One region of the Butyricicoccus sp. AF35-5AC genome, then DNA from elsewhere that is predicted to be linked to it. Evidence: predicted binding sites of a transcription regulator. Region 1 holds the regulator's gene; the other holds the start of a gene.
The links. The regulator HrcA, encoded in region 1, represses chaperone genes, less so after heat shock. The targets are predictions, from matches to a motif close to TGTTAGCACTCNNNNNNNNNGAGTGCTAACA.
Positions count from the first base shown of each region.

Region 2: a site for HrcA is predicted at 1,460-1,490, ahead of htpG (molecular chaperone HtpG). Genes of this name have one in related genera too.

Region 1 is NZ_QUDX01000002.1:255,194-258,690, reverse strand. It holds gene dnaK (molecular chaperone DnaK) at 1-244, opposite strand, end outside; gene grpE (nucleotide exchange factor GrpE) at 301-828, opposite strand; gene hrcA (heat-inducible transcriptional repressor HrcA) at 857-1,903, opposite strand; gene DWZ82_RS04615 (Gfo/Idh/MocA family protein) at 2,207-3,226, shown strand; gene DWZ82_RS04610 (hypothetical protein) at 3,325-3,497, shown strand, end outside.
Region 2 is NZ_QUDX01000003.1:279,575-283,071, forward strand. It holds gene ung (uracil-DNA glycosylase) at 1-541, opposite strand, end outside; gene htpG (molecular chaperone HtpG) at 1,522-3,432, shown strand.

The DNA.
Region 1 (3,497 bases):
CGATGTTTACGCGGTAGTCGGTGCCCATGTGGCGCTTGATGGAAATAATGGTGCGGTCTGCGTTGGTTACAGCCTGGCGCTTAGCGACCTGACCGATCATACGCTCGCCGTCCTTAGAAAATGCAACAACAGACGGAGTGGTGCGCGCACCCTCAGCGTTAGGGATGACTACGGCTTCGCCGCCCTCCATAACAGATACACAAGAGTTCGTCGTACCAAGGTCAATACCAATGATCTTACCCATAATAAATACACTCCTTAAATGATAGGATTTTGTTTACTTTAATTAGCAGTTAGTAATCAGTTTGCAACCTTCACCATCGCATGGCGAATAACCTTATCGCCAATCTGGAAGCCCTGCTGGAAGGTTTCCGCGATGACATTCTCACCGAGGTTTTCATCCTCAACGTGCATAACCGCGTTGTGGAAGTTCGGATCGAATGCGGTGCCTGCGGCAGCGTCGATGACGGTGACGTTAATGCCCTTGAGGCTTTCGGTCAGCTGCGTCATGGTCAGCTCGACACCCTTTTTATATTCGGTGTCGGCGGTCTCTGCCTTGAGCGCCCGCTCGAGGTTATCGTAGGTCGGCAGCAGTGCGGTTACGGCGCGGCTGACTGCATCGGTGTACGCCTGCTCGCGCTCGCGCTGGCTGCGCTTGCGGAAGTTGTCGTACTCCGCCGCCATGCGGAGATAACGATCGTTCAGGTCGTTATACTTGGCTTCCCAGTCCGTCGCGGGCTTTGCTTCAGCCTTGGCGGTCTCCTCTGCGGGAGCCTCGGTCTTTACCTGCTCCTGCTCTTCCGCCTCCGGCTTTGTCTTTTTGCTCATGTCGTTTTGTGCCTCCGTTTACAGGAAATCAGTGATTTCCGTCTTTTTCATCTAAAAATGTCTCGGCGATCAGTTTGTTCAGCCCTTTTGCGAAGCGGCTGAGCTGTGCAGACAGCTTGGCGTAATCCATGCGGGTCGGACCCACGATGCCGATCGCGCCCTGACCGATCTTACCGATATCGTATTTTGCGTAGATCGCCGAGGTTTCACTCAGCGGGTTTTCGCCGTTTTCCGGTCCGATGAAGAACTGGATGCCGTCGATCTTGCGGGTGGCCGGCAGCAGGTGCTTGCGGTCGTCCTCCATGTAATCGAGCAGCGTCTGCGCCTTTTTCGTATCGCGGTACTCCGGAAAACGAAGCAGCTTGCTGGCACCGTCGAGGTAAACCTTCTGGTCGCTCAGCTCGGTGATCAGCTCTGCGATGTACTCGGCTACCGGAGCGAGCAGCGCGGTCAATCCCGCGGCGCGGCGCACAATGTCGAATCGCTCTGCGGTGATGCTCGAGAGCGGCAGTCCGGTCAGCGTCTGGTTGAGCACATAGGTGAGCAGCTCGGCCTCATCCTTGGAGACCTCAGCCACCGTGCGGACCATTTTATTCTTGACCGTGCCCGAATCCGTAACTACTACGATTACGAAATTCATCTTATCGACTGCGATGATCTCAAACTGCCGGATGGCGATCTGTGTCATGGCCGGTGTGATAGCAACCGACGCGTAATTCGTCAGACTGGTGAGCAGCTTGCCGGCCTCCTGAATGAGGTGGTCAAGCTCGCGTACCTTGGTAAGCACGCTGTTCTGCAGTGCGTTTCCGTCCTCCGCATTGTCGGCCGGACGCTCCATCAGTTCATCCACATACAGTCGATAACCCTGCGGTGAGGGGATTCGTCCCGCAGAGGTGTGCGGCTTTTCGAGGTAGCCCATGTCCTCCAGTTCACTCATCTCATTGCGGATGGTGGCGGACGAGAACGGCAGCTCGTGTCCCTCGGTCAATGCCTTGGAGCCGACCGGCTCAGCCGTGCGGATGTAATCGCCGATAATGGCTTTGAGTATTTGCTTTTTACGTTCCGAAAGCTCCACCGAAGCAGACTCCTTTCTTTCGGTTGTTAGCACTCCATCTCCCCGAGTGCTAAACTTAATTTACCACCACATACGGACAAAGTCAAGTGCTGTTTGTGAACAATTTATGAAATGATGGTCGGAATTTTATCACACTCGTCTGCCGAGTGCTGAAATGTCAATTTTCACCGTATGAAAAATGCTCTGATTTGGTCGTTTTTCCTTGCGTTCGCGTCCACGCAGTGATAGAATTACTATGAGAGAGACAGGCAATCGTTCGATTGCCGTAGAGAGAAAATCCGCTCTATAAAAAGGAGAACAAACATGAAGGAAATCAAAGTTGGCATCGTTGGTTTGGGCCGTCTCGGTTCGGTACACGCGCAGAATCTCGCGTTCAAGATTCCCGGCTGCAAGCTGGTCGCTGCCTGCTCGCTCGTGCAGAAGGAGCTGGACTGGGCAAAGGACTACCTCAAGGTAGAGTACACCACCACGGACTACAAGAAAATGGTTGACGAGGCAGACATTGAAGCTGTCGTTATCGTCTCCTCCTCTCCGGAGCACTGCTGGATGATCGAGTACGCGCTCGATGCAGGCAAGCACGTCTTCACCGACAAGCCGCTCGGCTGCTCGCTTGAGGAGTGCAAGCGCGCTGAGGCTGCCGTTGAACGTCACCCGGACAAGATCTTCTTCCTTGGCTTTATGCGCCGCTACGATCCGTCCTACGCGGATGCAAAGGCACAGATCGACGCAGGCCGCATCGGCAAGCCGTATCTGGTAAAGGCTACCGGTCTGGACCCGGAAGCACTGGTCGAGAGCTGCATCAAGTTCTCCAAGACCTCGGGCGGCATCTTCATCGACGCCGCTTCCCACGATATCGACCTGATGCGCTGGTTCCTCGGCGGTGAGGTTACCGAGGTTTACGCCGCAGGCACCAACTTCAAGCACCCCGAGTTTGCCGAGAACGGTGACACCGAAACCGGCATGGCAATGCTCAAGTTTGATAATGGCACGGTCGCTTTCCTGCACGTTGGCCGCACTGCACCGCACGGCTACCACACCGAGACCGAAATCGTCGGCACCGAGGCGCATATCCGCGTTGCCGGTGTACCGTGGAAAGACCGCGTTATGGTATACGACCAGTACGGCGCCCGTCAGGAGATCATCGAGAACTTCCCGCAGCGTTTCGCAGAAGCATACCTGTTGGAAATGGTCGACTTCATCGACTGCATCCAGAAGGACCGCAAGCCCGAACTGACCGTTTACGACGGCACCAAGGCTACCCTCGTTACCTACGCGATTACGGATTCGTTCCACTCCGGCAAGCCGGTTCAGGTACAGTATTAATATATTGTAAAATCGCACAAAAGCAGAGCCGAAAGGCTCTGCTTTTTCTTGCACATTTCCATCTTCTCTGCTATGATAATGGAAAGGAGGTAGAGTCTATGACGAATGCTAACCCTAATGCTCCCGCGTACCGCTGGCTGCTGCTGTTCTGGCTGTTCAATGCTCTGAATGTGCTGTTCAGCGTGATCGACCTGCCGGTCGTATTGTTCAGCGGTGAAGCCGGTCAAATCACGTTATCTAATATTCTCGCACTCGCTGCCGCAGTCGCACA
Region 2 (3,497 bases), on a different contig from region 1:
CAAGGTGCTGCGGTGCGGTGATGAGTTTCTTTTTGCTGCGGGCATTGCCGCCCCAGAGCAGAAAGACGATCGGCTGCTCATGCTCGTTCAGCTTTTCAATGATATGGTCGGTGAAGGTCGTCCAGCCGAGGTTTTTGTGGCTGTTCGCCTGCCCGCGGCGTACGGTCAGAGTCGTGTTCAGCATGAGCACACCGCGCTCCGCCCACTTGGTGAGCGTGCCGTCCTTGGGAGGCACAATGCCAAGATCACTCTGCAGCTCCTTGAAGATGTTCTGCAGGCTCGGAGGCGGCTGAACACCCGGCTGAACCGAAAAGCAAAGCCCGTGCGCCTGTCCGGGACCGTGATATGGGTCCTGCCCGAGGATGACGGCCTTGACCTTGGAATACGGCGTGTACCGCAGAGCGTTAAAGATGTTCTCTGCCGCCGGATAGATGGTCTGCTCGGCGTATTCCTTTTTCAGCCAGTAGCGAATGCGCTTGTAATAATCCTGCTCAAACTCACCGGCAAGGATCTCGTCCCAATCGTTGCCAAGATGTACCATGCGATCACTCCAAAATTGTTTTCTTCTCTTTAGTATAGCATAGGGAAGGGGGTGTGTCAAAATTGAGAATGGATAGGGAGCGTCCTATCGCGCAGACAGTTCGTCCTATCCGGGCTGCACCGGTCGCAGACACAGGTTTTCCGGTGTGCCCGAACTGCGAAGGTGGTTCGCCATTTCCGGGCGAGGATTACGCCGCTGCGGCGGCGGGGACGTTTGCCGTGTCCACGGCAGGGGACAAAAAGGGTAGACACCTACGGTTTGCCCGTAGGCTGCTAAACCTTTTTCCCGCGCCGTGCGCGGATTTAATGAGTGCTACCCTCTTTGAACACCCGTTTCCCTTAGTAGTATAGCACGGTGGTAACGATAGAGAGGAGACCGCTCCGAAAAAGAGAACGGCAGAGGATTTTTTCTACCGCGTGGTATAGCACATTTACGCAGTTCAGATAGCATACTGCTACAGCTAATTAGGGTCTACGCAAGCGCGGCACAAGGTGAACCGTCTGTGTAGCAGTACGTTATCTGACACTGCGAATCGGTTGCGAAAGATACGGAAGAAAAAATCCTCTGCCGTACTCCTTTTCGAAGCGGTCACATATAGGCAATCTGCACCAGATTAGGAAGCAAGGGAAAGGTAGGAGTTCAAAGAGGAAGGAAAACCGCAGGTTGTCCTTCCTTTTTGCCCCCGCTGCGGGCGCCGCGACGTTCCCGCCGTCCGCAGACGGCGAATCCCCACCGCCGAATCTCAGCGAAAAACATCCCGCCCGTTAGGGGCGAACCCGCCTGCGGCAGTTCGTGCGCCCCGGTTAACCGGTGCAGAGAAAAGACGGACGTTTGAGCGGCTTGATGACCGTTTTTGAATAAACCATGAATTTTGTAAAGCCCTCTTGATTTTTTCTGACTTTGGGATTATTATATCAATGTTGGCACTCGATGATTGAGAGTGCTAATACCGAACAACAAACACAGAGGTGTATGTAATCATGGCAACCAAGCAGTTTAAGGCAGAATCCAAGCGCCTGCTCGATTTGATGATCAACTCTATTTATACGCACAAGGAGATTTTCCTGCGTGAGCTGATCTCCAACGCATCCGACGCAACGGATAAGCTCTACTATAATGCAATGAAGGAAGGCAAGACCGGTATCACCCGCGACAGTCTGCCGATCGAGCTGACGCTCGACAAGGCAAACCGCCGCTTTATCATCGAGGACCACGGTTGCGGCATGACTGCCGAGGAAATGGAGAACAACCTCGGTACGATCGCGCATTCCGGTTCGCTGGCGTTCAAGAACGAAAATGAAAAGCAAGACGATATCGACATCATCGGCCAGTTCGGCGTTGGCTTCTATGCGGCCTTTATGGTTGCAAAGCATGTTGAGGTCGTATCCCGTGCGGCAGGCAGCGACGAGGCCAACCGCTGGGAGTCCGACGGTGCGGACGGCTACACGGTTGCACCGTGCGAAAAGGCAGAAAACGGCACGAAGATCGTGCTGACCATCAAGGATAATACGGAGAACGAGAATTACGATGAATTTCTCGAGCCGTACCGCATTCAGGGTTTGGTAAAGAAGTATTCCGATTATATTCGCTACCCGATCAAGATGGATATGACGCGCTCCCGCATGAAGGAGAAGCCGGCGGATGCAGGTGACGACTACAAGCCGGAGTGGGAGGAGTACACCGAGAATGAGACCCTCAATTCCATGGTTCCGATCTGGAAGAAGTCCAAGAAGGAGCTGAAGGACGAGGATTACAACAGCTTCTATACGCAGAAGTTCTACGATTATCAGCCGCCGCTGTGCCATATCCATTCCAGTGTGGAAGGCGCGGTAACGTACACAGCAATGCTGTTCATCCCGTCTCACGCGCCGATGGACTACTATACCAAGGACTATGAGAAGGGTCTGCAGCTGTACTCCAACGGCGTGCTCATCATGGACAAATGCGCGGATCTGCTGCCTGATCATTTCAGCTTTGTACACGGCATGGTCGATACGGCAGACCTGTCGCTCAACATCTCCCGTGAGATGCTGCAGCATGACCGCCATTTGAAGGCCATCGCGCAGAGCCTTGAGAAGAAAATCAAGAGCGAGCTGCTCAAGATGCAGAAGGACAAGCGCGAGGATTATGAGAAGTTCTGGGCAGCGTTCGGCCGTCAGATCAAGTACGGCGCCTATGTTGAGTACGGCGCGCACAAGGAGCTGCTGCAGGATCTGCTGATGTACCATTCCTCCACGGAGGACAAGCTGGTATCGCTCGCGGAGTACGCTTCCCGCATGAAGGAAGACCAGAAGTATATCTACTATGCTTGCGGCGAGACCATCGACAAGATCAAGCTGCTGCCGGTAATGGAAACGCTGTCCGACAAGGGCTACGAGGTGCTGTGCATGGATGACAGCATTGATGAGTTCTGCGTCAAGATGCTCGCTAAGTACAACGATAAGGAATTCAAGTCCATCGCGGATGCAGACCTCGGTCTGGACAGCGAGGACGAGAAGGAAGAGATCAAAAAGCTGAGTGAGGACAACAAGGATGTCCTCGAAGCACTCGGCAAGGCGCTCGAGGGCAAGGTTAAGAAGGTCGAACTGACCAGCCGCCTCAAGAGCCATCCGTGCTGCCTGCGTGCCGAAGGTCCGGTAACGCTCGAGATGGAGAAGGTGCTCAACCAGCAGGCTGCTGTCAACGGCGGTCAGAGCGTACACGCCGAGCGTGTTCTGGAGCTGAATGCCGAGCACCCGATCTTTAAGAAGCTGTGTGCGCTGCAGGCGGAAGGCTCGGATAAGGTAAGCACCTATGCGGATATCCTGTATACGCAGGCGCTGCTCATCGAGGGTATGCCGGTGGATGATCCGGTGGCTTACGCAAATGCTGTTTGCAATTTGCTCTCCTGAGATATATAATAATATAGTTAGTATATAGATAGTATATACTTGGGATAAAAGAGTGAATGATTGAT